DNA from 2 places in the Streptomyces sp. NPDC090032 genome. Region 1 is predicted to be linked to the other one. Evidence: riboswitches for the same ligand, from Rfam matches in the RefSeq annotation. Region 1 holds a riboswitch; the other holds the start of a gene.

What was found. Region 1 has a riboswitch for cyclic di-AMP ahead of ACIPWY_RS09750 (M23 family metallopeptidase). Riboswitches for the same ligand answer to the same signal wherever they lie in the genome.
Positions count from the first base shown of each region.
Region 2: another riboswitch for cyclic di-AMP. It lies ahead of ACIPWY_RS28520 (NlpC/P60 family protein); the one in region 1 lies ahead of ACIPWY_RS09750 (M23 family metallopeptidase).

Region 1 covers NZ_JBIVFF010000003.1:581,561-596,279, forward strand. The annotation lists gene ACIPWY_RS09705 (ABC transporter permease subunit) at 1-554, opposite strand, end outside; gene ACIPWY_RS09710 (ABC transporter substrate-binding protein) at 563-1,708, opposite strand; gene ACIPWY_RS09715 (hypothetical protein) at 2,003-2,272, opposite strand; gene ACIPWY_RS09720 (thymidine kinase) at 2,412-3,062, opposite strand; gene ACIPWY_RS09725 (nucleotide pyrophosphatase/phosphodiesterase family protein) at 3,100-4,296, opposite strand; gene ACIPWY_RS09730 (DUF5998 family protein) at 4,296-4,883, opposite strand; gene ACIPWY_RS09735 (GNAT family N-acetyltransferase) at 4,978-7,800, opposite strand; gene ACIPWY_RS09740 (HPr family phosphocarrier protein) at 8,022-8,303, shown strand; gene ACIPWY_RS09745 (GntR family transcriptional regulator) at 8,497-9,183, opposite strand; gene ACIPWY_RS09750 (M23 family metallopeptidase) at 9,429-10,217, opposite strand; cyclic di-AMP (ydaO/yuaA leader) riboswitch at 10,230-10,386, opposite strand; gene ACIPWY_RS09755 (pitrilysin family protein) at 10,583-11,968, opposite strand; gene ACIPWY_RS09760 (pitrilysin family protein) at 11,965-13,353, opposite strand; gene ACIPWY_RS09765 (DNA topoisomerase (ATP-hydrolyzing) subunit A) at 13,604-14,719, shown strand, end outside.
Region 2 covers NZ_JBIVFF010000012.1:145,718-160,436, reverse strand. The annotation lists gene ACIPWY_RS28560 (PspC domain-containing protein) at 1-1,228, opposite strand, end outside; gene ACIPWY_RS28555 (PspC domain-containing protein) at 1,391-2,680, shown strand; gene ACIPWY_RS28550 (LuxR C-terminal-related transcriptional regulator) at 2,677-3,402, shown strand; gene ACIPWY_RS28545 (hypothetical protein) at 3,409-4,095, shown strand; gene ACIPWY_RS28540 (hypothetical protein) at 4,293-4,931, opposite strand; gene ACIPWY_RS28535 (NlpC/P60 family protein) at 4,964-6,034, opposite strand; gene ACIPWY_RS28530 (hypothetical protein) at 6,328-6,681, shown strand; gene ACIPWY_RS28525 (tellurite resistance/C4-dicarboxylate transporter family protein) at 6,706-7,578, opposite strand; gene ACIPWY_RS28520 (NlpC/P60 family protein) at 7,681-8,850, opposite strand; cyclic di-AMP (ydaO/yuaA leader) riboswitch at 8,859-9,021, opposite strand; gene pcrA (DNA helicase PcrA) at 9,275-11,791, shown strand; gene ACIPWY_RS28510 (M23 family metallopeptidase) at 11,823-13,463, opposite strand; gene ACIPWY_RS28505 (alpha/beta fold hydrolase) at 13,696-14,682, opposite strand.

The DNA.
Region 1 (14,719 bases):
AGCCCGTCGAGCGCGGGCGCCACGGTCAGCACCATCAGCGGCACCAGGAAGTAGACGTAGGTCAGGGCGAGGCCCCAGAAGCCGTACAGCGACCAGCCGTGGTCGGCGAGACCGAGGCGGGTGGTCAGCACGCCCGCGTTGCCGAGGGTGGCGACGAAGGCGAAGGCGAGCGGGACGCCGCCGAAGTTGGCGAGCACCCCGGAAGCGGTGAGCACCGCCTCGCGCAGCGCCCGGCTCCGCGAGGTGATGACGGCGTGGGCGAGGAGCAGCCCGAAGAGCGTGCCCGCGGCGGCCGTGAGCGCGGCGAGCTTCACGCTGCCGAGCAGGGCGGTGCGGTACGCGCCGTCGACGGACCGGGTCAGGTTGTCGAGGCCGTAGCCGCCGCCGGCGACCGTGAGGGCGCCGTCGGCCATGGCGAGTGCGGGCAGCCCGAAGGCGAGCGCGACCACGAGGAAGAGCGGCAGGGCGGCGAGCCAGCCCACCCGGCGCGCGCGGCGCGGACGCCGGGCCGCGCGCGCCGGACGAGCCGGGGCGGTGACGGAATGTGGGGTCATGGCAGGTGTCACCCGGAGACGGCCGCGGCCCAGCCCTGCGCCAGGGACTCCTTGGCCTTGGACGTCTGGGGCTCGGTCGGGAACGTCGGCGTGCCGTCGACCTTGGGCAGCGCGGCGGCCGCCTTGTCGAGGGTGCCGGCGGCCTCCATGGCCGGCATCAGCACGGGCCGGGCGTGACCCTTGAGCCACAGGTTCTGGCCCTCGGCGCTGTACAGGTACTCCTGCCACAGCCGGGCGGCAGCCGGGTGCGGGGCGTCCTTGTTGATCGCCTGCGAGTAGAACTGGGCGTAGACGCCGTCGCTGGGCACGGCGACCTTCCAGTCGATGCCCTTGGACGCGAACTGATCGGCGTAGCCCGAGTTCAGGTAGTCCCAGTCGATGGAGATGGGCGTCTCGCCCTTCTCGATCGTGGCGGGCGTCGACTCGACCGGGTTGAAGTTGCCGTTCTTCTTCAGCTTGCCGAAGAAGTCGATGCCCGGCTTGATGTCGTCGAACGAGCCGCCGTTCGCGAGCGCCGCCGCGTAGACGCCGCCGAAGGCGGAGCCGGACTTGGTCGGGTTGCCGTTGAGGGCGACCTTGCCCTTGTACTCGGGCTTCAGCAGATCGGCGAAGGTCTTCGGGCAGACCTTGACGCGCTTGGCGTCACAGCCGATGGAGACGTAACCGCCGTAGTCGTTGAACCAGCGGCCCTTCGCGTCACGCTGCGTCTGGGGGATCTTGTCGAAGGCGACGACCTTGTACGGCGCGGTCAGCCCCTGCTCGGCCGCGGCCTGCGCGAAGGAGGCGCCGAGGTCGAGCACGTCGGGAGCACGGTCCTGGCCCTTGCGGGACTTGACCGCGTTGATCTCGTCCTGGCTGGCGGCGTCGGGGTTCTCGTCGTTCACCTTGATGCCGTACTTCGCGGTGAAGCCGTCGATGATCGCGCCGTAGTTCGCCCAGTCGCGCGGGAGGGCGATCGCGTTGAGCGTGCCCTCCTTCTTCGCGGCGGCGACCAGGGCGTCCATTCCGCCGGCGTCGGCGGCGGAGGCCGCGGCGGCGATGTTCTTCCCGTCGGTGGCGGCGCTCTGGGTGGGGGCGGCGCCGCAGGCGGTGAGCGTCAGGGCGGTCAGTCCGAGGGCGCCGAGCAGGGTGAGGGCGCGGGCAGGGGTGGTCACGCGTACTCCATGGGAAAAGGGGAGCGGGGCCAAGATGTATGAACAATTGTTGTCCAGACAACTTCAGTATTACGGGGGACCACCATGTCGCCCCGGTGAACACAAGGCATCCCACACCCTTCGATTCACCGGCGGATCAGGATCCTGCGCAGTGTCTCGAAACGCGGCTCACACCCCTGGCGGCAGATGCCTCCAGCCGGAAGCTGCGCCAACTCGACGCCATGGCAAAGGCGTTGCGCTTCAGCCGTGCGCACGCCGTCATCCCCGCATCCGCCCGGACACGGCCGCGGCTCGTCACAGCAGCTGGTCGGAGGTGACCACCGTGACGAGGGGCGCCAGTTGACCGAGCAGCTCCAGCGCCTGCTCGTGGAGGGCCGCTGTCGCGCCCGCGCAGGCATCGGCCACCACCGTCACTCGGCGGCCGGTCCACCACAGCGGGGGAAGCCGGTACGTGGCGGAGCAGCCCACCGCCGCCACCCCGAAGCTGACGAGCATGCTCCAGTCGGCACCGCCGAAGTCGTCCGCCGGCGGCCCGGCGTACAGCGAGGACTGCCATAACGGCACCGAGGTCAGGACGCCCGCCGCCGCCGCGAGGAGAAGCGCAGGTCGCGGGAGATGTTCGTCAAGGAAGTCATGCCGGCCTTCGAGCGAGTCGACACGCTCTCGCGAAGCCGGAGCCCAGGGCCTGTCCGGCCGACGATCGTCAGTCGGAGGCCACGGGCAGAACGTCCGGCGAGAGCACCCCGGCGCGGACGGCACCGCTCGTCATACGGCGACGGTGATGGCGCCGGCACAACACCTCGTAGCCGACCTCCGCGGCGGGGCTGCTCACGTCACCGACGACGACCTGCTCACCTTCCACCACCATCTCGCCACCCACCGTGCGGGCATTGTGCGTGGCACGCGCCCCGCACCAGCACATCGCCTCCACCTGCAGCGTCTCAAGGCGGTCCGCCAGCTCGATCAGCCGCTGCGAGCCGGGGAAGAGCTTCGTGCGGAAGTCGGTGGTGATACCGAAGGCGAAGACGTCCATGTTCAGGTCGTCGACGACGCGGGCGAGTTGGTCGATCTGCGCGGGGGCGAGGAACTGCGCCTCGTCGACAATCACGTAGTCGACCCTGCCGCCCTGCGACACCCGGTCGATGACATAGCCGTACAGATTCATGCCCTCCACCGCCTCGACCGCCTCCGTCACCAGTCCCAGCCGTGAGGAGAGCTTCCCCTCCCCCGCCCGGTCGTCCCGGCTGAAGTTCAGACCCTGCAGCCCCCTCGCCGACCGGTTGTGCGCGATTTGGAGAGCCAGGGTGCTCTTTCCGCAGTCCATCGTTCCGGAGAAGAACACGAGCTCGGGCATGGGGAGTTGAGGGCCTTTCCGCGGTGGTGGGGGACGATCAGGAGCGTACTTCGAGCAGCGGTACGAGCTGCTCGGCGGGGGTCATCGAGCCGTGGTTGCCGACCATGGCCGACTCCTTGGGCTCCCGCTCGGAGGCGATGATCACCACGTCGTCGTGGGCGGCCGCGATGACGTCACCCAGGCGCGCGTAGACCCGCTCGTCGATGTGCGGGCCGAACCAGCCCGCCTCGATCGCCTCGTCCCGGCTCGCGATCCAGAACTGCTCGCCGAGCACCTCGCGCCAGACGGTCAGGACGTCGGACTCGGCGCCCGGCACCGCGTAGACGTGGCGGGCGCGGCCCTCGCCGCCGAGGAGGGCGACGCCGGCGCGCAGCTCCCAGTCCTCGTCGAAGTCGATGCGGGACTGCTCGTCGAACGGGATGTCGATCATGCCGTGGTCGGCCGTGATGTACAGCGCGCTGCGCGGCGGGAGCTGCTCGGCGAGGCGCTGTGCGAGCCGGTCGACGTACATGAGCTGGCCGCGCCACGGGTCGGAGTCGACGCCGAACCGGTGGCCCTTGCCGTCGACCTCGCTGTAGTACGTGTACACCAACGACCGGTCGCCCGCCGCCAGTTGCTCGGCGGCCAGGTCCATGCGGTCCTCGCCGGAGAGGCGCCCGCGGAAGGTGCCGCCGCTGAGGGCCACCTTCGTGAGAGGCGTCGACTCGAACGCGGGGGCGGAGACCTGCGCGGTGTGCACACCGGCCTCGTGGGCGCGCTGGAAGATCGTCGGGTACGGCTGCCAGACGTGCGGCTGGGTCCAGGGGATCCAGCGGAGCTGGTTCATCAGCAGGCCGGTGTCCGGATTGCGGACCGTGTAGCCGGGCAGGCCGTGCGCGCCGGGCGGCAGGCCCGTACCGACGGAGGCGAGGGAGGTCGCGGTGGTCGCCGGGTAACCCGCGGTGATCGGGCGGCCCGTGCCGCCGCGCGAGGACGCGAGCAGCGAGGTCAGGAACGGCGCCTCGTCGGGGTGGGCCTGGAGCTGCTGCCAGCCGAGCCCGTCGATCAGGAACACGCACGCGCGGTCGGCGGGCGCGAGCTCGGGGATCGCCGGAGCGCAGTCGGGGACGCCCAGGTGGGAGCCGAGGGTGGGCAGCAGATCGGCGAGGGAGCCGGCGCCGTACTCGGGCACGGGGGCGGACCGGACGGCGAGAGGCTCTACTTCTTGCCAGTCTTCCCAGGCAGGCACGGCCATCAGCGCGCTGTCGCCGCGGTGGCCTCGGACAGGGACTGGGCGAAGGCGAGCGTCTCGCGGACGGTGTCGGGGCCGTCCCCGGTCTCGCTGACGCGCAGGCTCAGGTCGTCGGCGGTCGAGCTGCCCGTGTACCCGTGGTCCGCCTCGCAGTTGGGGTCGCCGCAGGCCGCGGGCTCCAGGTCGATGCGGGCGACGGCGCCCCAGCCGATGGTCAGGACCACCTCGCGCGGCAGGGTGCCCGGGACGTACTTCTCCGGGTTGGCGACGACGCGGCTGAGCACGACCGACGAGATCCGGTCGAGCTTCACGGACTCGGTGGACGTCGTGGCGTACGGCGTCGGCGACGTCGTGTCGGCGGCCTGCTCGTCGGTGTGGCTGACGATGAAGCGGGTGTCGGTGAGGACGAGCACGGTGACGTGCCTGCGCACCTCGTTCGAGTCGAAGGTGGTCTCCTGGTGGACCAGGTACGACCCGATGGGTTCGCCGCCGACCGCGGCCTCCACCGCCTCGGCCACGAGGGCCGGGTAGTAGCCGCTGCGCTCGATCGCCGCGCGGAGCCCTTGGGTCGTCGTACTGGTCTTGGCCATGAGACCCATCCTAAAGCCCGGCGGGGGGCTCGCGGTGCGCCTGTGGACGGGTGCGGAAATCACCCGTATGTGGGGCTCGTCTCACCCGGCCCGCTCAGTACGCGGGCAGGGTGCGGGGGCCGAGGTCGTCGCGGGCGGGCGGCGGGGCGAGCCGTATCGAGGCGCCGAGGACCGACAGGCCGTTCTGGGCGACGACGACGGGCTCCAGGGCGACGGCGACGACCTCGGGATGGTCGTCCACGAGCCGTGAGACCCGCTGCAGCACCTCTTCGAGCGCGGCCGTGTCGACGGGCGCGGAGCCGCGCCAGCCGAAGAGCAGGGGCGCGGTCTTGATGCCCCTGACGATCGACTGGGCGTCCCGGTCGGTGACCGGAATCAGCCGGTGCGCGGTGTCGCCGAGCAGCTCGGAGGCGGCACCCGCGAGCCCGAAGGAGAGCACCGCGCCGGCGGCCGGGTCGATGACCGCGCGGACGACGGTGTCGACGCCGCGGGGTGCCATGGACTGGACGACGGGCCGCAGCTCCTCGGGCTTGCCCAGCGTCTCGGACAGCTCTTCGTAGGCGCGGCGCAGCTCCTCCTCGTTCGCCAGGTCGAGGCGCACTCCCCCGAGGTCGGCGCGGTGGCGCAGGTGCGGGGCGGTCGTCTTGAGGGCGACCGGGTAGCCGAGGGTGCGGGCGGCGGCGGCGGCCTCGTCGCTTCCGGGGGCGGGCAGGGTCTGCCGTACGTCGACGCCGTAGCGGGCGAGGAGGGCGCGGGCGTCCTCGGGGGCGAGCTCGGCGCCGCGCGGGTCGTCTTCCTTCGCGAGGAACGCCGCGATGAGCTCGGCGGCGCCCGTCTCGTCGATGCCGTCGTACTCGGGGACCTTGCCGGGCTCCGCCGCGTCGCGCCGCCACTGGGCGTACTTGACGGCTTCGGCGAGGGCGCGGACGGCGCGCTCGGCCGCGGGGTAGGCGGGGATGAGCGCGGGCGTGGGGGCGGGCTCGTCCGTGGGCGGGCGTCCGGCCGGGGAGCCGCCCGTGGTCTTGGCGGGCGCGCGCGGGCCGGTGCTGGTGGCCGCGGAGAGCGCCTCCGCGAGGCCGCCGAGCTCCACGTGCACCACCAGGACGGGCTTGGTGGGGGTGCCGGCGGCGGCCGAGCTGAGCGCCTCGGCGAGCGCCGCGTCCTCGGCGGACGACTCCCCCAGCGCCGGCATCGCCGTGACGACGACGGCGTCGCACTTGTCGTCCGCGAGCGCCTCGGTGAGTGCCGCGTGGAAGTCCTCGGCGGACGCCGCGGTCGTCAGGTCCCGCGGCGGCTTCGGCCGCAGGCCCTCGGCCAGGCAGACGTCGTACGTGAGGAGGCCGAGGGACTCCGAGTTCCCGAGGATCGCCACGCGGGGGCCCCGCGGGAGGGGCTGGCGGGCCAGCAGCAGGCCGGTGTCGACGAGTTCGGTGATGGTGTCGACGCGGATGACACCCGCCTGGCGCAGCAGTGCGGAGACGGTGGCGTACGGCAGGCGCGTGGCGCGGACGGCGTGACCGAGGGGGGCGATCCCGCTGTGCCGGGCGCCCTGCACCACGACGAGGGGCTTCGCGGCGGCCGTGCGGCGGGCGAGGCGGGTGAACTTGCGCGGGTTGCCGATGGATTCGAGGTACATCAGGGCGACGTCGGTGTCCGGGTCGTCGTACCAGTACTGGAGTACGTCGTTCCCGGACACGTCCGCGCGGTTGCCGGCGGAGACGAACGTCGACACACCTGTCACTCCCGTCACGCCGCCGCCGCGCCGCTGGAGGCGGGCGAGCAGGGCGATGCCGATGGCTCCGGACTGGGCGAACAGGCCGATGCGGCCCGCGCGCGGCATCTCGGGCGCGAGCGACGCGTTGAGCCGCACCTCGGGCGAGGTGTTGATGACGCCGAAGGCGTTCGGCCCGATGAGGCGCATGCCGTACGAGCGGGCCTGGCGCACCAGTTCGCGCTGGCGGGCGCGGCCCTCGCTGCCGGACTCGGCGTATCCGGCGGAGACGACGACGATCCCCTGGACACCCCGCTCGCCGCATTCGGCGACGACTTCGGGGACGTGCCGCGCGGGGACGGCGACGACGGCGAGGTCGACGGCCTCGGCGGCGTCGATGTCGTGGACGGAGCGGTACGCGGGGACGCCGTCCAGGTCCCGCATGCCATCGGGGAACGCCTTGTTCACGGCGTGGAGGCGCCCGGTGAAGCCCGCGTCGCGGAGGTTGTCGAGGACGCTGCGGCCGACTCCGCCGGGCGTGCGGCCCGCGCCGATGACGGCGACGGATCCGGGGGCGAGGAGGCGGTGCACCGAGCGGGACTCGGCGCGCTGCTCACGGGCGCGCTGCACGGCGAGCGAGGCCTCGGTGGGTTCGAGGTCGAACTCCAGGCGGACGACGCCGTCCTCGAAGTGACGCTTCTGGGTGTATCCGGCGTCCGTGAACACCTTGATCATCTTGGTGTTGGCGGGCAGCACCTCGGCGGCGAAGCGCCGGATCCCGCGCTCGCGGGCCACGGCGGCGATGTGCTCCAGGAGCGCGGACGCGACGCCCCGGCCCTGATGGGCGTCCTGCACGAGGAAGGCGACCTCGGCCTCGTCGGCGGGAGCTGAGGCGGGCATGCCCTGGGCGTTGATGCGGTCGTAGCGGACGGTCGCGATGAACTCACCGCCCACGGTGGCGGCGAGGCCCACCCGGTCCACGTAGTCGTGATGGGTGAAGCGGTGGACGTCCTTGGCGGACAGGCGCGGGTAGGGCGCGAAGAAGCGGTAGTACTTCGACTCGTCGGAGACCTGCTCGTAGTAGCTCGTGAGCCGCTCGGCGTCGTCGACGGTGATGGGCCTGACGCGGGCGGTGCCGCCGTCGCGCAGCACCACGTCTGCTTCCCAGTGGGCGGGGTATGCGTGCCGGTCCGACGGGGTCTGCATGGGCCCAGCGTACGGCGCGCCGACGACAGTCGTACGGGTCGCGGCGCGAGCGGGCCGAAGGCAGGCTATGAGGGCCGACGGGCGTGCGCGGGCGGCAGGCAGGGCCCACATGAGCGGTACGCAGGGCTCATGTCAGCGGTATGCAGGGCTCACATCGGGCACGTCCACCGGTGTGGGAGACTGGTCTAGACAACCTTGAGAATCCTGAAGGGCAGCATCACATGGCTGAGCGCCGCGTCAACGTCGGCTGGGCCGAGGGCCTTCACGCCCGCCCCGCTTCCATCTTCGTCCGCGCGGCCACGGCGACCGGCGTCCCCGTGACGATCGCCAAGGCCGACGGCAACCCGGTCAACGCCGCCTCCATGCTCGCGGTGCTCGGCCTGGGCGCCGGCGGCGGCGAGGAGATCGTCCTGGCCTCCGACACCGAGGGTGCGGACGCCGCGCTCGACCGCCTGGCCAAGCTGGTCTCGGAAGGGCTCGAGGAGCTTCCCGAGACCGTCTAGTCAGGGTCCCTGCACCGGGTCTCTCGATTCTTCCGGGCCGCCTCCTGCCCACAGAAGACGGCGCCACATAAAGGGTCTGTTCGGATTTTCCGAGCAGACCCTTTTGCTTTCCGAGGTTCTGTTCTCAGAATTCCGGGGCAGCGGAAATAGGACCCCTCGAAATTGGCCGTCCTCTTTGTATACGGCGCCCCTGTTAATGCTGAAGCCCCACTGTGTTGACGGGATGTTGCGAAGTCCTCACACGGTCACCCGGGCGGGGGGCGCGCAGGCGGTGAGCGGCCGCGGCGCGCTCCGTGTGCTGCGCCGTGAGCGACCGCGCGCGCTCCACGTCACCGCGCGCCACGGCGTCGACGATCGCTCCGTGTTCGGCCCAGGACTCGGCCGGCTGCGCGGGCTGCTCGACGGTGTACATCCACGCGATCTTGTGGCGGAGCTGGGTGAGCATCGCCGTCAGCCCCGGACTGCCGGACGCCTGTGCCAGCGTCTCGTGGAACCAGCTGCCCAGCGAGCGCAGATCCTCGCTCCGGCCCTGCCGGGAGCGCTCCTGGCCCAGCCTGACCAGGCCCCGCAGGACCTTCAGATGCGCCTCGGTGCGGCGCTGCGCGGCACGCGCCGCGGCGAGCGGTTCGAGGAGCATCCGGATCTCCAGCTGGTCCGCCGCCTCCTGCGTGGTGGGTTCGGCGACGCACGCGCCCGCGTGCCTGCGGGTGACGACGAAGCCCTCGGCCTCCAGGGTCCGCAGCGCCTCGCGCACGGGGACGCGCGAGACGCCGTAGCGGCGGGCGAGCACCTCCTCGGTGAGTCTGCCGCCGCGCTCGTAGACACCGGAGACGATGTCGTCGCGGATCGCCGTGCATACCGAGTGCGCCGGAATACGCATGACCCGACCTCCGCCTTAATCCCCGCGAAACGCGGTCGATAGTCGCTCGTACAGCACGATTGACGTCTGTTCAGCTCGCTTGTTCAGCGACTCTATTCCAGGGGACGTGAATTTCCGACGTCAGGCCGCAATCCATGGATATTTTTTGGACAGCGCCACGGGGAACGAGCGGGCCGCGAACGACGAAAGCCCCGGCTCACTGAGCCGGGGCTTTCGGTGCGTTTTCGCGAGGTACGCGGCGAAGGTCAGACGTTCACGCCGTGCGAGCGCAGGTACGCGACGGGGTCGATGTCCGAGCCGTACTCGGGGCTGGTGCGCGCCTCGAAGTGGAGGTGCGGGCCCGTGACGTTGCCGGTCGCTCCCGAGAGGCCTATCTGCCGGCCCGGAGTGACCGTCTGGCCGACGGAGACACCGATGGACGACAGGTGGCCGTACTGCGTGTACGTGCCGTCGTTCATCTTGATGACGATGTTGTTGCCGTAGGCGCCGCCCCAGCCGGCCTCCACGACCGTGCCCGCGCCCACGGCGTGGACCGAGGTGCCGCTGGCGGCGTGGAAGTCGATGCCGGTGTGGCTGCCGGAGGACCACAGGCCGCTGCTGGCCTTGTACGCGGTGGACACGTACGAGCCGGTGACCGGCAGGACGAAGGCGTTCAGGCGCTTGCGCTCGGCCGCACGGGCGGCACGCTCCTTGGCCTCGCGCTCGGCCTTGGCCTTGGCGACGGCCTTGCGCCGCTCCTCCTCGGCCTTCTTCTTGGCCGCGGCCTCGGCCTTCCTCTTCGCGGCGGCCTCGTCGGCGGCCTGCTGCTGGGCGGCGGCCTGCGCGTCGATCTGCTCCGCGAGGGAGTCACCGATGGAGATGGCCTTGGTCAGGCCGGTCTGCTCCAGAGCCGCGTCGTCGGCGGCGAGGGCGGGGGCGGCGAGGCCTCCGAGGACACCGGTCGTGGTGAGCGCGGCGACGCCGGCGACCTGCGCCGTGGTGCGCGTGAGACGGCTAGGGCGACGGTGCTTCCCGGTGGCACGGGTGAACGCCATGGGGTGGCTGATCCTTTCCTTCCTTCTCGCCTACCGGGTTAGCTGACGGGTTCGGAGCAGGAAGGTCTCCTACGGACCCCCTTCAGGGAAGGGCGTCCGATTCACCCCAGGGACGGTGGGTCCCCGGCTCCCCCGGCTCGCGCCTTGGGGGACTCGGCGATGACTGTCCGGTGCCACGGGCGCGGCGTACATCTGGCGGACAGCCGGACCGACGCTAAGCGGGGCAACTTTCAATCAACAAACGGAACCGGGCTTTTGTAGCGCATGCCACAGGGCAGACAGGCAACCACCGGTTCAAATCAGACATACAGGGGCCCCGGTGGTCATCTCGCCCACCGGGGCCCCTCGTTGCACACCGGTCACGGTCAGCCCGTGACGACGGTCACCTCGCCGATGCCGAGGGCCCTGACGGGCTCCTCGATCTGCGCGGCGTCACCGACGAGCACCGTCACCAGACGGTCCGTCGGGAAGGCGTTCACGACGGCCGCGGTGGCCTCCACGGTGCCCGTCGCGGCGAGCCGCCGGTACACCTCCGCCTGGAAGTCGTCCGGCAGGTGCTGCTCGACCTGGTCGGCCAGCGTCCCCGCGACGGCCGCGGCGGTCTCGAACTTGAGCGGGGCGACGCCCACCAAGTTCTGTACGGCCACGTCCCGTTCGGCGTCGGTGAGGCCCTCGGCGGCGAGGGTGCGCAGCACCTTCCAGAGGTCGTCGAGCGCCGGACCCGTGTTCGGGGTGTCCACGGAGCCGCTGATGGCGAGCATCGCGACGCCCGTGCCGTCCGGCGCCGACCGCAGCACCTGGGCGAACGCCCGCACGCCGTAGGTGTATCCCTTCTCCTCGCGCAGGACGCGGTCCAGGCGGGAGGTGAGAGTGCCGCCCAGGCAGTACGTGCCGAGCACCTGCGCGGGCCACACCCGGTCGTGCTTGTCCGCGCCGACGCGGCCGATCAGGATCTGCGTCTGCACCGCGCCCGGCCGGTCGACGATGACGACCCGGCCGGTGTCGTCGGCCGTCACGGGCGGCACGGGGCGCGGCTCCGCCGTGTTCCCCGTCCAGGCGCCCAGCGTGTCCGCCAGGAGCGCGTCGAGGTCGAGGCCCGTGAGGTCGCCCACGACGACCGCGGTGGCCGTGGCGGGACGCACGTGCCGGTCGTAGAAGGCGCGTACGGCCGCCGTGTCGATGGCCGCGACCGTCTCCTCGGTGCCCTGGCGCGGGCGGGACATGCGCGCGGTGGCCGGGAAGAGCTGCTTCGACAGCTCCTTGGCGGCGCGGCGGCCCGGGTTCGCCGTCTCGTGCGGGATCTCGTCGAGGCGGTTGCGCACGAGGCGTTCGATCTCACTGTCCGCGAACGCGGGCGACCTGAGGGCGTCGGCGAGCAGGCCGAGCGCCTTCGGCAGGCGGGAGACGGGCACCTCCAGGGAGACCCGTACTCCGGGGTGGTCGGCGTGCGCGTCGAACGTCGCGCCGCAGCGCTCCAGCTCGGCGGCGAACTCCTCGGCGGCGAGCTTGTCGGTGCCTTCGGAGAAGGCCCTCGCCATGATGGTGGCGACGCCGTCGAGCCCGGCCGGCTCGGCCTCCAGGGGCGCTTCGAGGTTGATCTCGACCGCGACGACCTGCTGGCCCGGGCGGTGGCAGCGCAGCACCGTCAGGCCGTTGTCGAGGGTGCTTCGCTGGGGCGCGGGGAAGGCCCACGGCCGGGCCGTGCCGGCCTGGGGCTGCGGGTGGAAGTCCATGGTCGCGAGCTCGGTCACTTGCCGGCCTCCTTGTCTGCGGTCTCGTTGACGGTCTCGCTCGTCGTCTCGGCGGCCGTTTCACCGGCCGTCTCGTCGCCCTCTTCGGAGTCCGTCGGCTCGTAGACGAGCACCGCGCGGTTGTCGGGGCGCAGATGGGCCTTGGCCACCTCCTGGACCTCCTCGGCGGTGACGTCGAGGACGCGCTGGACGGCGGTCAGAGCGAGCTGCGGGTCGCCGAACAGGACGGCGAACCTGCACAGTTCGTCGGCGCGGCCCGCGACCGTGCCGAGCCGGTCGAGCCACTCGCGCTCCAACTGGGCCTGGGCGCGCTCCATTTCCTCCGGAGTGGGCCCGTCGGCGGCGAACCGTGCGAGCTCCTCGTCGACGGCCTTCTCGATGACAGGGACCTCGACGTCGCCGGACGTCTTCACGTCCAGCCACCCCACGGAGGGCGCCCCCGCGAGCCGCAGGAGTCCGAACCCGGCGGCGACGGCGGTCCGGTCACGGCGGACGAGGCGGTTGTAGATCCGGGACGACTCGCCGCCGCCGAGGACCGTCAGGGCCAGGTCGGCCGCGTCGCACGCACGCGTGCCGTCCTGCGGCAGACGGTAGGCGGCCATCAGCGCGCGGGCCGGGACCTCCTCCTCGACGACCTCGCGCACTCCCTCACCGATCCGGTCGGGCAGGGCGCCGTCGCGCGGGGGCTGCTTGCCGTCGTGGCGCGGGATCGAGCCGAAATACTTCTCGACCCAGGCCAGCGTCTGCTCGGGGTCGATGTCCCCGACGACCGAAAGCACGGCGTTGTTCGGCGCGTAGTACGTGCGGAAGAAGGTCCGCGCGTCCTCCAGGGTGGCCGCGTCCAGGTCGGCCATGGAGCCGATCGGCGTGTGGTGGTACGGGTGGCCCTCCGGGTACACGAGGGCGGTGAGCTTCTCGAACGCGGTCCCGTACGGAACGTTGTCGTAGCGCTGGCGGCGCTCGTTCTTGACGACGTCGCGCTGGTTCTCCATCGACTCCTCGTCGAGCGCGGCGAGGAGGGATCCCATCCGGTCCGCCTCCAGCCAGAGCGCGAGCTCCAGCTGGTGCGTGGGCATGGTCTCGAAGTAGTTGGTGCGCTCGAAGCTCGTCGTCCCGTTCAGCGAGCCGCCGGCGCCCTGCACCAGCTCGAAGTGCCCGTTCCCGTGGACCTGCTTCGAGCCCTGGAACATCAGGTGCTCGAAGAGGTGAGCCAGGCCCGTGCGGCCCTTGACCTCGTGCCGCGAGCCGACGTCGTACCAGAGGCAGACGGCTGCGACCGGGGTGAGGTGGTCCTCGGAGAGCACCACGCGCAGGCCGTTGGCGAGGCGGTGCTCGGTCGCTGTCAGGCCGCCGGAGCCGGCCTCGGCGGTGGCCGTGTGACCCATGGGCATGTACGTCCCTTCGATCGCGGAACTATCGCGGAAACTGCGGAAACTGCAGATGTGCTGCCAGTTCTGCCACTGTATGCAAGCGTTCTGACGCCTGGCGAAGTTCCCGCACCGGGTACGCCGAGAGCGAGCACCGAACGCCCTACGGACGGGTCGCGGTCGGCGTTGTCAGTGGGGCGGTCCACAATGGTGCGCGTCAGATTCTCGTACATGCCCCGGCAGCATCTGTGAAGGAGCCGCAGCAGCGATGGCCCGCCGCAGCACGAAGACCCCGCCTCCCGACGACTTCGAGGAGCGGATCCTCGACATTGACGTTGTCGACGAAATGCAGGGCTCCTTCCTCGAGTACGCCTACTCGGTGATCTACTCCCGGGCCCTGCCGGACGCCCGTGACGGCATGAAGCCCGTACACCGGCGCATCGTCTACCAGATGAACGAGATGGGCCTGCGCCCCGACCGCGGGTACGTGAAGTGCGCCCGCGTCGTCGGCGAAGTCATGGGTAAGTTGCACCCGCACGGAGACTCGTCGATCTACGACGCCCTGGTGCGGCTCGCCCAGCCCTTCTCCATGCGCCTCCCGCTGGTCGACGGCCACGGGAACTTCGGCTCCCTGGGGAACGACGACCCGCCGGCCGCCATGCGGTACACCGAGTGCCGGATGGCCCCCGCGACATCACTGATGACGGAGTCGATCGACGAGAACACCGTCGACTTCGGACCGAACTACGACGGCCAGGAGCAGGAGCCCGCCGTCCTGCCGGCTGCCTACCCGAACCTCCTGGTCAACGGCGCGTCCGGCATCGCCGTCGGCATGGCGACGAACATGCCGCCGCACAATCTCGGCGAGGTCATCGCGGCCGCCCGCCACCTGATCAGGCACCCGGGTGCCGACCTCGAGACGCTGATGAAGTTCGTCCCGGGCCCCGACCTGCCGACCGGCGGCCGGATCGTCGGCCTGTCCGGCATCAAGGACGCCTACGAGTCGGGCCGCGGCACCTTCAAGATCCGCGCCACGGTCTCCGTGGAGGACGTGACGGCGCGCCGCAAGGGCATCGTCGTCACCGAACTGCCCTTCGCGGTCGGCCCCGAGAAGGTCATCTCGAAGATCAAGGACCTGGTCGGCTCGAAGAAGCTCCAGGGCATCGCGGACGTCAAGGACCTCACCGACCGCCAGCACGGCCTGCGCCTGGTCATCGAGATCAAGAACGGCTTCGTACCGGAGGCCGTCCTGGAGCAGCTCTACAAGCTGACGCCGATGGAGGAGTCCTTCGGCATCAACAACGTGGCGCTGGTCGACGGCCAGCCCCTGACGCTCGGCCTCAAGGAGCTCCTGGAGGTCTATCTCGACCACCGCTTCGAGGTC
Region 2 (14,719 bases), on a different contig from region 1:
CGCCGATGCCCACCTCGGCCCGCAGCACCACCGTCGCGTCCTTCGGTACGACGACCTTGAGCTGCCCCGCCCCGACCTCCGCCCTCGTCGTCAGCGTCTTGCCCTTGCCGACGTCGATCCCGCTCAGATCGAGCGTGCCGACGCCCGTCCCCAGCTCGTATCTCGGCTCGACCTGGGCGGCCGAGGCCGGGGTCCAGTCGGTGCGCACCCAGTGGGTGGTGATGTTGGAGGGGAGTGCGGCCGACGCGGCGAGAAGGCCCGCCGTGATGACCGCGAGGACGATCGAGCCGGCGCCGGTCCGCCCGACGAAGGCGCTGAGCGCGATGCCCAGGCCGAAGACGACGAGCGCGCTCGCGAGACCGGCCTGGAGTGCCGTGCCGAGCGGGTGGCCGTGCCAGGTGGCGGCCGTGCCCGCGCAGCCCGCGGCCAGCGCGAGCAGGAACGTCCAGCCGCCGATCCGGCGCGGCCCGCGCTGCTTGGGCGCCCCGCCTTCCGGGCCGCGGGAGGAGTCGACAGGTCCCCAGGTCGTACGGTGCCCGTGCGCCGTGGGCTCGTACCGGATGTCGACGCCGCTGTCGGGCCCCCAGAAGTAACCGGTGCCTCCGACGTGCGTGCCGTCCTTGACTATCGGGTCCCGCCACCAGGACGGGGCCCCGGCGACGGGCGGCGCCTGCGCCTCGGGCGGAGCGTCGGCCACGGTCTGCGCCGCCAGGGGGTCGGGGTCGGCCCCTCTGCGCTGCCGGGACCAGTACCCCGCGCCGGCGAGGAGCAGGGCGAGGACGGCGGCGAACGTGAGCACCCCGCCGTTGTTCAGCATCGAGAGGAAGAGCCCGCAGCCGACGAGCGCGACGAGCACGGCGGTCAGCGCCGGGCCGTCCACGCGGCCGGAGAGGAGCTTGCGCGCCTCGTTCTCCTCCTCGTCGTCGTACGGGACGAAGAGCCAGGCGAAGCCGTAGAAGATCAGGCCGAGCCCGCCGGTCGCGGCGAGCACGGCGAGGCCGATCCGGAAGATCACCGGATCCATGTCGCAGTGCCGGCCGAGGCCCGCGCACACGCCGCCCAGCGTCCCGTGCCGTCGGTCGCGCCGGAACTTGCCCGGGGGCGCGGGGACGCCGGGCTCCTGTCCCGGTGCGGGCGGCGCGGACGCACCGCCGGAGCCGCGCCCGGGCACCGCGTCCTGCGGCTGCCCGGCCTCCGCTCCCGTCGAGGCGTGCTGGTGATCTGTCATGCGTCCATGGTGACGGGCCCACGTCCGCAGCGGCAGTCGGGACGACCCTGGACGAACCCTGAGATCGCCCCTGACGGCGCTCGGGGCAGGGACGGAGATCAGGGGAGTCTCCGGGCTCAACCCTGATGCCCGGGGTCCGGCCCGCGTGTGACCATCAATGGCATGCCGGAAGCCGCAGCACCACCCATTGATGTCCCGCGGCCGCCGCGCAAGCTCTACCGCTCCAGCGACGGACGCTGGCTCGGCGGAGTGGCGCGGGGGCTCGCCGGGCATCTCGGCCTGCCCGTGATCTGGGTGCGGCTGGTCTTTGCGGGCCTGTTCATGGCGGACGGCCTCGGCGCGCTCCTGTACGCGGCGTTCTGGTTCTTCGTCCCGCTCGGCGTCGGCGGTGTGGGCAGCGAGCGGACCCCTGCGTTCACCACGGAGACGGCGACGGACGGCCGGCGCAGACTCGTCGCCCGTAAGCCGGACAAGGGGCAGATCCTCGCCCTGCTCCTCATGGTCGTCGTGTCGATGATCTTCGTCGGCAATGTGAATCTGGCGGGGAACGCGAAGGCGTATCTGTGGCCGACGCTCCTCGTCGGTGCGGGCGTGGCCCTCGTCTGGCGCCAGGCGGACAATGCGCGCAGGGCCCGCTGGATGGAGGTCGGCCGCCGCAGGCGCACGCTGAATCTGGCGCGGTCCGCAGCCGGTGTCGTACTCGTCGGGGCAGGTGTCACCGGGATCTTCGTGCTCCAGGGGTCGGCCCAGCATCTCGGCTCCATCCTTCAGGCCGCTCTCGCCGTCCTCGTCGGAATCGCCCTCCTCGCCGGCCCCTATCTCGTGCGCATGACGCAGGACCTGTCCGAGGAGCGCCTCATGCGGATCCGGGCGCAGGAGCGGGCGGAGGTCGCGGCCCATGTCCACGACTCGGTGCTGCACACGCTCACGCTGATCCAGCGGAACGCGGAGAGCGCGAGCGAGGTACGGCGCCTGGCCCGGGCCCAGGAGCGCGACCTGCGGGCCTGGCTCTACAGACCGGAGGGGAACGGGAAGGACGAGGCGGAGGAGCCCGGCACGGTCGCGGAGGCGGTCAAGCGCAGCGCCGCCGAGGTCGAGGACAAGCACGGGGTGCCCCTCGAGGTCGTGGTGGTCGGCGACTGCCCGCTCGACGACGGTCTCTCGGCACAGATGCAGGCCGCGCGGGAAGCAATGGTGAATGCCGCCAAGTACGGTGGCGAAGGCGGTGCGGTCCAGGTCTATGCCGAGGTCGAGGAGGAGACGGTGTTCGTGTCCGTACGCGACCGGGGCCCCGGTTTCGACCTCGACTCGATTCCCGCGGACCGGATGGGCGTACGAGAATCGATCATCGGCCGGATGGAGCGCAACGGCGGCACGGCGCGGCTGCGCGCGGTGCCGGACGGCGGCACGGAGGTCGAACTGACCATGAAGAGGGCGGAGCAGACCCCATGAGTGACGAGCAGGTCAAGCCGGACGCGACCGTGGCGAGCGGGCCGGAGACGGAGCCGGTCGGCCGTCACGCCCGCGTGGTCCTTGTCGACGACCACCGGATGTTCCGCACCGGTGTCCAGGCGGAGATCGGCCGCACGGAGACGACGGGCGTCGAGGTGGTCGGCGAGGCCGCGGACGTGGATCAGGCGGTCACGGTCATCACGGCCACCCGCCCCGAGGTCGTCCTCCTCGACGTGCACCTGCCCGGTGGCGGGGGCGTCGAAGTCCTGCGCCGCTGCGCCCCGTTGATGACGGCCGCCGACAACCCGGTCCGGTTCCTGGCCCTTTCCGTCTCGGACGCCGCCGAGGACGTCATCGGTGTCATCCGCGGTGGCGCCCGCGGGTACGTCACGAAGACGATCACCGGCACTGACCTGGTGGACTCGATCTTCCGGGTCCAGGACGGCGACGCAGTCTTCTCGCCGCGCCTGGCGGGCTTCGTCCTCGACGCGTTCGCGTCGACCGACGCTCCGCCGGTCGACGAGGACCTCGACCGCCTGACGCAGCGCGAGCGCGAGGTCCTGCGCCTCATCGCCCGCGGTTACGCGTACAAGGAGATCGCCAAGCAGCTGTTCATCTCCGTGAAGACGGTCGAGTCCCATGTCTCGGCAGTCCTGAGAAAGCTCCAGCTGTCGAACCGCCACGAGCTGACCCGGTGGGCGACGGCACGGCGTCTGGTCTGACGGGCGGTGACGACACGTCTTCCGCAGTCCGCGCTGAGCAGCGGCGCCATATTCCACCTCGTCGGTCTCGCGGCCGACGCGGCGGAATCGGGTGATCCGCTGGAGTGGCAGGTGCTGCGCTATCAGCGGATACAGGGAGTTGAGTACACCCGCTCGCCCTGGAGCTGGCCGCTGCAGCCGGCCGCGGCCCAACTCGACTATCTGGCCCACACGTTCACCGAGGAGTTCTTCTCGACCTGCCCGCCGTCCGCCCGCGCCCTGTGGAGGCGTGCGGCGGGGAAGCGGACTGTGCCCGAGTTCATGAACGACCTGGCGACGCTCCTGAGGATGGCGTGCCGCGAACCCGAGGCGACGTACGAGGAGATCCCGCTCGCCGGCTGGGAGCTGGCGGTGAGATTTCCGCGCCTGCTGGGCTTCGAGACCTGGCTCGAAGCGGCTCTCCCCGACGAAGAGGACCCGGTCCGTGCGGGGATAGAGAGCGAACACCCTTACTGCGCCGAGCACTTGCCGGAGCTGATCGCCCAGGTGACGCAGGTACTCGCCCTCTGCCGGGACTCGGAGGCGTTCGCCGGGCAGTTGCGCGCGCGGTGCGGCGCCGCGACTCCCGAACTGCTGGCCGAAGTGGCGGACCGCGCCTACGCCCACATGGCGCACGAGCACCGGAGCGGCGCGCTCCTGCAGCCGCCCGCGTAGCCCCCGCGAAGCTGCCGTCCGACGCCGTGAGTTCGCAGCGGGCGGTGTCGCCCTCCTTGCCGACGAGCGCTACCGCGAACCCGGTCGCGGCAAGAGGACAAGCGGAGCAAGAGGGAGTGGGCGGGCCACCGAGTATTGCGGTGTGGGCCCCAGGCCCGGCCGTGGTGAAAACCTGACCGCGCCGCGCGAGCTCGCCCTCAGCGGTGTGTGCCGCCCCGTGCCGGTGCCGGGCTCGGCCTCCGCACCGCCCAGCGGTAGTGGCTCAGCGCCTTCCTGACCCCGATGAGGCCCGTCAGCCAGAGGATGGTGCCTGCGCCCATGCCGAGGGCGACATCCGAGTGGGTGTCCCGCCCCGGTTCGGCGTACGCGGCCGCACCGAGAGACGCCCACAGGCCGAGTGCGCACAGCACGAGTGAGGACAGGCACCAGGTGAGACTGGCGCCGGGGGCGCGCAGCCGGGCATCGGTCGCCGGATCAGTGTCCAACGCGACCCAGGCATCGGTGAGTTCGCGAATTTTCCGGTCGCGGCGCATGCCGAGCACGACGCCGACGACCGCGGGGGCGAGCGCCGCCAGGCCGAGGATCACGAAGACCGGGCCGAAGGCGAAGGCGAGCGGATCCTTGTCCTCGATGAGCTGGAGCGTCAGGACCAGCAGGGACCAGCCGATGACGCCGCCGAACCCGCACAGCCACAGCAGCAGGAGGCGGTGCGCCGCGAGGTATGTCCTGCGCAGCTCGCGGAGGGCCATACCGCGGTCGGTGAGCAGTGTCTGCCGGTCCGGCCACGTACGGAGTTGGACAGGGGGCGGAGGCGGCGGCAACGCACGGCTAGGCATGGCCCTGACATTACCGGCGGGCCCGCACCGGCTCACGCCACCCGTGTAGCCCCGGCGAACGGCATCTCGTCGATCGGGGCGATGCGGACCGGGGCGCTCGGGTTCGGGGCGTGGATCATTTTGCCGTTGCCGATGTAGAGACCGACGTGGCTGATGCCCGAGTAGAAGAACACCAGGTCACCCGGCTGCAGTTGGGAGCGAGGGATGCGGGGGCCCGCGTTGATCTGGGAGTACGTGGTGCGCGGCAGGGAGATGCCGGCCGCGCGGTAAGCGGCCTGGGTGAGGCCGGAGCAGTCGAAGGCGTTCGGGCCCGTGGCGCCCCACACGTAGGGGCTGCCGAGGGCGCTGTAGGCGTAGGCGATGGCCGCCGCCGTGCGGGAGTCCGGGGCCTTGGGCAAGGCGCCGGACGGCAGTTCGCGGGAGGTGTCCGAGCGGGAGGCGCGGCCGGCCGTGCCGGTGTCGCCTGCGCCCGCGCCGACGCCGGTGCGCTCGGCCGCCGGTAACTGGGCGAGCAGGCGCTTCGCCTCGGCCAGCTTCCCGGTGACGGTCTTCTTCTGCTTCTTCAGTTCGCCCTGCCGCTTGCGCAGCTCGGCGAGCCGGCCGTCCGCCTCGGAGCGCAGCTGGTCGATCTGCCGCAGTTCGCGCTGCACGCGCCCGATCGCGGATGCCTGCCGCGTGCCGAGCCGGTCGGCGAGCGCCGCGTTGTCGAGGTACTTGGCGGGGTCGGAGGACAGGACGAGCTGGACCGCCGGGTCGAGCGCGCCGGTGCGGTACTGAGCGGCGGCGGCCGAACCGAGCGCCTCGCGCTGGGTGTTGAGCCGGTCCGTCCTGCGGGCCGCCTCGTCCCGCAGTGAGCCGAGCTTCTTCTCGGCCCTGTCCGCCTTCTCCTTGGCGCCGTTGTACTTCTCGGTCGCCTTCTCGGCCTCCTGGTAGAGCTGGTCGACCTTCGCCTTCACCTGGCTCGGGGTGAGCCGGGGATCCGCGTGTGCCGCGCCGTCCAGGACGGTGGCGGTCGCCGCGGAGGCGAGAGCGAGGGTCGCCGCGGTGCGGGCCGTAGGGCCGGTGAGCGAGCGCTGTCGGGGCTTGCGGTGCGCTGCCGACACGAGGGGCACGTCCTTCCGGTACGTACTGCTTACGCGTCCGGCGGCGGCCCGCACAGGGGGAGCGGGCCGCCGCCGGACCTTTCTCGGCGGTAGGTGCCCGGCTTCCGCCTCTGAGCGGGGCGGGGGTGGGATGCCGGTCACCTGAGGAAGGACGCTAAACCTGACCGTCACGGGTTGGTGACGGATTGTCCGCAACTGGTCCTCGAGTTCTGGGTGTGACCGCATGTGACCGCCGGCGGACCGGTGCGGGCCGGTTCATGGGGGCAGTGAGGCCCCGGCTAGGCTCGCCCGTCATGGACGTACTCATCCACCTCTTCGTCGGCCTGCACATCATCGGCATCGCCTCGCTCCTCGGCGGGTTCCTCACCCAGATGAAGGCGATGGGCAAGGGAACGGCCCGGTTCGTCCCGGCGATGCTGCACGGCGCGCTGACCATGCTGGTCACGGGAGTTGTCCTCGTGGGCCTGAATCAGGCGGACGACAACACCGTCAACAACATCAAGATCGGCGTGAAACTCGCGCTGCTGATCGTGATCCTGGGCCTCGTGTACGTGAAGCGGGACGACGAGAAGGTCGACAAGGGCCTGTTCGGCCTCGTCGGCCTCCTGACCACCGCGAACATCTTCATCGCGGTCCTCTGGACCTGAGCCGGCCGGTGTTCGGGACCCGAGTCAGCGTGCTGCTCCGGACCTGAACGTCGCGAACAGGGTGGCGAGCCACGCGGCCACGGCGACCCACACCAGCACCTGCCCCGGCCCCTTGAGCCAGGTCACATCGGCGGCGGCGCCCACGGACAGTGCCGCCGCCGCTGTCATTCCCATCGGGAAGACCGTCGACCACCGCCGGATGTCGTAACGCGGCCGGGGCCACCGCACCTCCGCCAGCACCAGCACGACGTACCAGGTCACGTCCAGCGCGAGCAGCAGAAAGCTCACGGTGCGCAGGACGTCCGTGTCGTCCTCGTTCCACAGACCCGTCGCGACGAGCTTCGACGCCGCGAGCGCGGAGATGGCGAGCGCGCCTCCCGCGACCCACTGGTCCCCGGCGCCGGAGGCCACCTCGCGCAGGTCGAAGCGGAGCAGCGCGAAGCAGTACAGGACGAGCCCGCCCCAGAAGAGCACCATTCCCGTGAACGCGAGCCAGTGCGCCCCGACCGCGGGCGCGAGCGTCGCCGCGAGGACGACGAGGCCCTGTGTCGCGACGCAGCCGAGGAACACGCCTCCCGGCATCCGCGGCTTCCAGTGCCGTACGACGTTGATCATCAGCACCGGCCAGACGACCACGGACAGGGCGAGGAGCGCCTCGGCCAGGGTCTGCCATCCGAACAGGGAGATCCGGGTGCCGAGGACGGCCGTCGCCGCGACCGCGGTGAGCGCGGGCGGGGTGTCCGCCTCGGACTGCCAGCGGTCGCGCTCCCGCACCAGCCGTTTCGCGAAGTCCGCCGCGAGGAGCAGCCAGAGGGCGGCGGCGAGCACCAGCATGATGCCGGACAGCACCGGATAACCGGTCAGTCGCAGGCCGACCGAGATGATGCCGGTGGCCATGACGGCGGCGCCGGCTGCCGGCGGGAGCTGGGACCAGGAGGGTCCGGGGCGTGGGGTTGCGTTCGGGCCGCGCACCGCCCGAACGTAACCCCACGAAGGCGGTCAGGCCGGACGCACCACGCTGTGTATCGGCATGTAGTAGATCGACTCGACGCGGACGTTCGCGCCCGGCTTCGGGGCGTGGATCATCTTGCCGTCGCCGATGTAGATGCCGACGTGGCTGATGTCGTCGTAGAAGAAGACCAGGTCGCCGGGTTGCGCGTTGGCCGTGGTGACGGTCGTGCCGACCTTGACCTGGTCCCAGGTCGTGCGCGGCAGTGAGATGCCGGCCGCCTTCCACGCGGCCTGCGTGAGGCCCGAGCAGTCGTACGAGTCCGGGCCGGTGGCGCCCCACACGTACGGCTTGCCCTCCTGGGACTCGGCGAAGGCGATGACCTTCGCGGCCTTGGCGGCGTAGCCGCTGCCGGTGCTTCCGGAGCCCGTACCCGTACCCGTACCCGTGTCCGAACCGGTGCCGGGGTTCTCCTTCTGCTGCGTCTCCTCGGCCGCCTTGCGCTTGGCCTCCGCCTCGGCCTGCTGACGCGCCAGCTCCTCCGCCTTCTTCCTGGCGGCCTCCTGCTTCTTCTTCTCGATCGCCGCGAGCCGCGCCTTCTCCTCGGCGGTCAACTTCGACAGGAGTTCGCGGGCGTCGCCGAGCTTCTGCTGGACGTCCCTCTTCGTGCTCCTGAGCGTGGCCTGCGAAGTGGTGAGCGTCTCAAGGCTCTTGGCCGCCTCCGTGCGCTTCTTCGTCGTGGCGGCCTGCTCGGTCTGGTAGTCGTCGACGGCCTTCTTCTGGCGGCTCGTGAGCCGGCTCATCAGCTGGTCCTGGTCGAAGTAGTCCTGCGCGTCGTCGGCGAGAAGCAGCGTCGCGGTGTCGGAGACGGCGCCCGTGCGGTACTGGGCCGCGGCGAAGGTGCCGAGCTCCTGGCGGGCCTTGTTGAGCTTCTCGGTGCGCTGTGCGACGTCGTCGAGCAGGTCACCGACGTGCTTTTGCTGCTTGGCGGTGCGCTCCTTGGCCGCGTTGTACTTCTCCGTGGCGACGCCCGCCTGGTGGTAGAGGGTGTCGACCTTCTTCTGGACCTCTTCCAGGCTCGGCTTCGCGGGCGCGGACGGGGCGGCGTTCGCGCTCTGCGAGAGCAGGGCGATGGAGGTGAGGGCCGCCGTGGTGATGCCGACGACGGGGGCCGTGCGGGGACCGGCTGTCCTGGTGCGCGGCTTGCGGTGCGACGCCAAGGGGCGCGTCTCCTTCCCATGACCGCCTACCGGGTTAGCTGTCGGGTTCGGGCGGATATTCGGAAGGCTGCCCTACGGCCGTCCCTGACGGGTCGTCGGCCGATTCACCCCAAAGGTCGTGGGTCCCCGGTTCCATGCCTCTCGGCGTACTGAACTCAGCGGGGGCGACCCGTTCGCGGCGTGGTTGCCGACGGAGGGACGGGCGGCCCGCGGAGCACGCTAGCCAACTCGTGTGGCTGCTGTGAAGGTTGATGTTCGATATGCCCGATACATTTTCGTGACCTTCGGCAATCTTGTTCGTGACCTCCGGTAACCCTTACGGAGCGTGATTCGCGCACTACGAGAGGTGGCCGGGTCCGCGAAGTCGGGCGAAGTTTCCGGGGCGGCCGTGGGTGTCAGTGGGGCGGCCTAGACTCGTAGAGCGATGAGCAGCCTCTTTGACGACAGCTTCCTGGCGGACCTCACGGCTTCGAAGGCCAGTGAGGAACATGCCCCGCCGCCGCCCGAGGACGACACGGCTCCGGAGGACGTTCCGGACGACCTGTTCGACGGGAAGTTCGACGTGCCCCCGGCCAGGGACGCGTACTACCGGGACGGCGCCCCACGCCCGGCGCTCGACCCGGCGGCGCTCCTCGACGGGCTGAACACGAACCAGAAGGCGGCCGTCGTCCACGGCGGCTCCCCGCTGCTCATCGTGGCGGGCGCGGGTTCCGGCAAGACCCGCGTGCTCACGCACCGCATCGCGTACCTCCTCGGTGAGCGCGGTGTGCACCCCGGCCAGATCCTCGCGATCACGTTCACGAACAAGGCCGCGGGCGAGATGAAGGAGCGCGTCGAGTCCCTGGTCGGCCCGCGGGCGAACGCGATGTGGGTGTCGACGTTCCACAGCGCCTGCGTGCGCATCCTGCGCCGCGAGTCGAAGAAGCTCGGCTTCACGTCGTCGTTCTCGATCTACGACGCCGCCGACTCCAAGCGCCTCATGGCCCTGGTCTGCCGGGACCTCGATCTGGACCCGAAGAAGTTCCCGCCGAAGTCCTTCAGCGCCAAGATCTCGAACCTGAAGAACGAGCTGATCGACGAGGAGGACTTCGCGGGCCAGGCCGCCGACGGCTTCGAGAAGACCCTCGCCCAGGCCTACGCGATGTACCAGTCCCGCCTCCGCGAGGCGAACGCGCTGGACTTCGACGACCTGATCATGACGACGGTGCACCTCCTGCGCGCCTTCCCGGACGTCGCCGAGCACTACCGCCGCCGCTTCCGCCATGTCCTGGTCGACGAGTACCAGGACACGAACCACGCGCAGTACGCGCTGGTCAGAGAGCTGGTGGGCTCGGCCGACAGCGGTCGCGCGGAGGACGAGCCGCCCCGCGCGGACGACCTCCCGCCCGCCGAGCTGTGCGTGGTGGGTGACGCGGACCAGTCGATCTACGCGTTCCGCGGAGCCACCATCCGTAACATCCTCCAGTTCGAGGAGGACTACCCGGACGCGACGACGATCCTGCTCGAGCAGAACTACCGCTCGACGCAGACCATCCTCTCCGCGGCCAACGCGGTCATCGAGCGCAACGAATCCCGCCGCCCCAAGAACCTGTGGACGAACGCGGGCGCGGGCGCGCAGATCACGGGCTACGTCGCGGACACCGAGCACGACGAGGCGCAGTTCGTCGCCGACGAGATCGACCGGCTCACGGACGCGCGCGACGCGAAGGCCGGCGATGTCGCCGTCTTCTACCGGACGAACGCGCAGTCCCGTGTCTTCGAGGAGATCTTCATCCGCGTCGGCCTGCCCTACAAGGTCGTCGGCGGAGTCCGCTTCTACGAGCGCAAGGAGGTCAGGGACGTCCTGGCCTATCTGCGGGTGCTCGCCAACCCCGAGGACTCCGTCCCCCTGCGCCGCATTCTCAACGTGCCGAAGCGGGGCATCGGCGACCGCGCCGAAGCGATGATCGACGCGCTCTCCCAGCGCGAGAAGATCTCCTTCCCGCAGGCGCTGCGCCGGGTCGACGAGGCGTACGGCATGGCGGCCCGCTCGACGAACGCGGTGAAGCGGTTCAACACGCTGATGGAGGACCTCCGCACGATCGTCGAGTCGGGCGCGGGCCCGGCCACGGTCCTGGAGGCCGTGCTCGAACGGACCGGCTACCTCGCCGAGTTGCAGTCGTCGACGGACCCGCAGGACGAGACGCGCATCGAGAACCTTCAGGAACTCGCCGCCGTGGCCCTGGAGTTCGAGCAGGAGAGTGCGACGGCGGACGGCGCCACCGAGGGCGCGGCCGAGGGCGAGGCGAGCGTCGGCACGCTGTCCGAGTTCCTGGAGCGGGTCGCGCTCGTCGCCGACTCCGACCAGATCCCGGACGAGGAGGACGACGGCTCCGGCGTCATCACGCTGATGACGCTGCACACCGCCAAGGGCCTCGAATTCCCGGTCGTCTTCCTGACCGGCATGGAGGACGGCGTGTTCCCGCACATGCGCTCCCTCGGCCAGGTCAAGGAGCTGGAGGAGGAGCGCCGCCTCGCCTACGTCGGCATCACACGCGCGCGTGAGCGGCTGTATCTGACCCGCTCCACGCTGCGCAGCGCCTGGGGCCAGCCCTCGTACAACCCGCCGTCACGCTTCCTGGAGGAGATCCCGGACGCGCATCTGGAGTGGAAGCGGACCGGCGCCATGGCGCCCGCCAAGTCGGCGGGACCGGCGAGCGGGATCGCCGCGTCGCTCTCGTCGTCGCGCTCGCGCTCGACACCGGCGTTCGCCACGCGCCGCGCGACCGAGAAGCCGGTCGTTGCGCTGTCCGTGGGGGACCGGGTCACGCACGATCAGTTCGGCCTCGGCACGGTCGTCGGAGTCAAGGGCACGGGGACGAACGCGGAGGCGACGGTCGACTTCGGCGAGCCCAAGCCGAAGCGCCTGCTGCTGCGGTACGCGCCGGTGGAGAAGTTGTAGGGGGCCGGAGGACTGCTGCCGGGGCTCGGCCCTACGTCGGGTCGAGCCCGTGGCTGCGCAGCCACGGGAGCGGGTCGACGGCCGAGCCGCCGCCGGGACGCACCTCGAAGTGCAGGTGCGGACCGGTGGAGTTGCCGGAGTTCCCGGAGTGCGCGATGAGGTCGCCGGCCTTGACCGGTCCGCTCATCACGGCGTGGCTGGAGAGGTGGCAGTACCAGGTCTCCGTGCCGTCCTTCGCCGTCAGGATCGCCATGTTCCCGTACGCGCTGTTCCACTGCGTACGGATGGTGCCGTCGGTCGCGGCCATCACCGGCGTCCCGTACGAGACGGGGAAGTCGATGCCGGTGTGCACGGACATCCAGTTGATACCCGCCTGCCCGTAGTACGCGCTCAGTCCGTGCTGCTTGACCGGGAGGACGAACTTGGGCCGCAGCCGCTCCTTGCGCGCCGCTTCCTCCGCCGCCTGCTTCCGCTCGGCCTGCTGCTTGGCCCTGAGGTCGATACGTTCCTGGGTGCGGCTCGCCCGGTCGGCGAAGTCACCCGCGTCCGCGGAGAGGTCCGCGAGCTGGGTGTCGAGCTTGTTGTTGGCGACGGAGGGCTTCACGGCGGTCGCGTCGGGCGCGGAGGCCGCCGTCGTGTCCTTGCTGTCATCGCCGCCGATGCCGCCGACGGAGGCCGCGGCCACACCCGCGACACCCATCACGCACGCCGAGGGCACCGCGACGGTGAGCAGCGCGGAGCGCTTGGCGGGGGAGCGGCGGCGGGAGCGTGCGCGCTGGGCCGGGGTGACCGGCGCGGGCCGCTCGTCGCGGGCGACGATCTCCTCGACGTCGTCCAGGCCGTCGCCGTAGCTGTCGTGGTGAACGTCGCTGAGGCCGTCGGTGTGCCCGTCGTTGTGGCTCAACTCGGGCTCGGCGGCGTCGGGTTGCCCGTAGTCGTGACGGGCGTCGAGGTCGCTGTCGTCGCCTTCGGTGCCCGCGGAGTTCCACGCGGTGGCGTCGTACGCGCCGGTGTCGAAGGTCTGCGCTTCGAAGGTCTGTGTTGCGAAGGGCTGGGCCTCGAACGTCTGGGTCTCATAGGCCTGGGCCTCGAACGTCTGGGTCTCGAAGCCCTGCGCGTCGAAGGTCCCGGTCCCGTACGTCCCGGTCTCGAAGGCCGCCGGTGCCTGGAAGGTCTGCGTGGCGAACGCGTCCTGCGTGGTGAATCCCTGCGCCTGCGCCCCGAAGGCACTCGCGTCCCACTGCCCGGTCTGGTCGGCCCACGCGCTGTTGTCCCACTGGCCGGAATGGTCCGGTCCGGACTGGGCCGGAATACCGCCGAGTTGCTCGTGAGCGGCGGTCCCCCAGGCGGCGGTGGTGTCGTAACTGCCGGTGCCGTACGCGGAGGCGTGCTGCTGTGCCGCGTACGGGTCGTGGTGCTGGGGTTCCTGCCCCGTCAGCGTCTGGTGCGCGCCGGTCGCCCACTGACTGCTGTCGTACGAGCCGGTGCTCTGCGCGCCGGGAAGGTCGCCGAAGAGCGGGTCGGCCGCGAAACCGCCCGTGGCGTGGCCGTCGTAACCGGTGTAGTCGCCGTACTGCGCGCTCTGCTGGTCATACGGAGCGTAGGGCGCGTAGTCGGCGTCCTGAGCCGGGGCCGGGGAGGTCTGAGTCCCCGACGGGTGACGGTCGTTCACCAACTTCTCTTTCGCCTCGACAACAGGGGCTGCCAGAGCAGTGCGGTGACTGTACCCGGCGGTACGCGGGCTCGACAATCTTCGGCAGGTTTCCCGCTCGCAGGAAACGGGCATTCGGCCGTCTTTCGGCGGACTGTGGGCAGAGCTTTGGCTCTGCGTTCGAGAATCGTTCGACGTTTGGCCAGTTCGGAGACCGATCCGGAGGCAGGATCAGGCCAGGGTCAGGTCGCGGTCAGGCCACTGTCAGACCGCTTACCGAGTCGGTGGCGCGCGTTCCTTCCGTTTCCACGGCGTCGAGCGCCTGCCGGATGCCGGCGGCGACCGCCGGGTGGACGGGGAGCGCGAGGTGCCCGACGCCGGTGACGCGGACGTTCTGCGCGATCAGGTCGGGGTGGTCGATGCAGGCCGTCTCCAGCGGAACCATGATCTGGTCGAGGTCGCTCCAGAAACTCACGAAGTGGGTGCGGCAGCCGGGAGCGGGCCGGGACAGCTCCTCGATGACGGTCGAGCCGGGGCGCATCTGCCGGACGATCGGGTGTGCGTCCAGCAGAGGCGCGATCGTGGTCCCGCTGTGCGGGGTGCCGAGCGACACGAGGGTGCGTACGCGCAGATCGCCGCCCAGGCGCTGCACGTAGTAGCGGGCGATGAGTCCGCCGAGGCTGTGCCCCACGATGTCCACCCGGTCGTGGCCCGTGCGCTCGCAGATCTCCTCGACGTGGCGGGCGAGCAGCGCGGCGGCGGTGCGGATGTCGTAGGTCAGCGGCGAATAGTTGAGTGACTCCACGTGGTGCCTGCCGTGCTGGGCGAGCGAGCGGCGCAGCAGGACGAAGACGGAGCGGTTGTCGATGAAGCCGTGCATGAGGAGGACCGGCGGCTTGCTCTGTGCGGCCGGCAGCCGGGCGCTGCGGTCGGTGTGGGCGTTTTCGGCCCCGGGCCCCGGCAGGGCGGCGCTCTGAGTCAGGTGCGAGGCGTCCTCGCCCCCCTCGTTCACGCCCTCCGGTGTGGGGGCGTAGGCGAGCGGAGGCAGCGCGGGGGCGTCCCGGCGCTCCTGGGTGATGCCGGAGGGGTAGAGGAGGACATGTCCGGCGAGGATCGCGACCTCGAGTGCGGTCGCCTTCAGCAGAGAGACGGAGACTCCGGCCAGCCTGGCGGGGAACACCAACCTGGCGGGAATCAGCTGACAGAGCGGGCGAAAAGGCAGGATCCCTGTGACCTTCATGGCCGACCTCCCGTCGGCACCCGGGAAAACGGCTCTG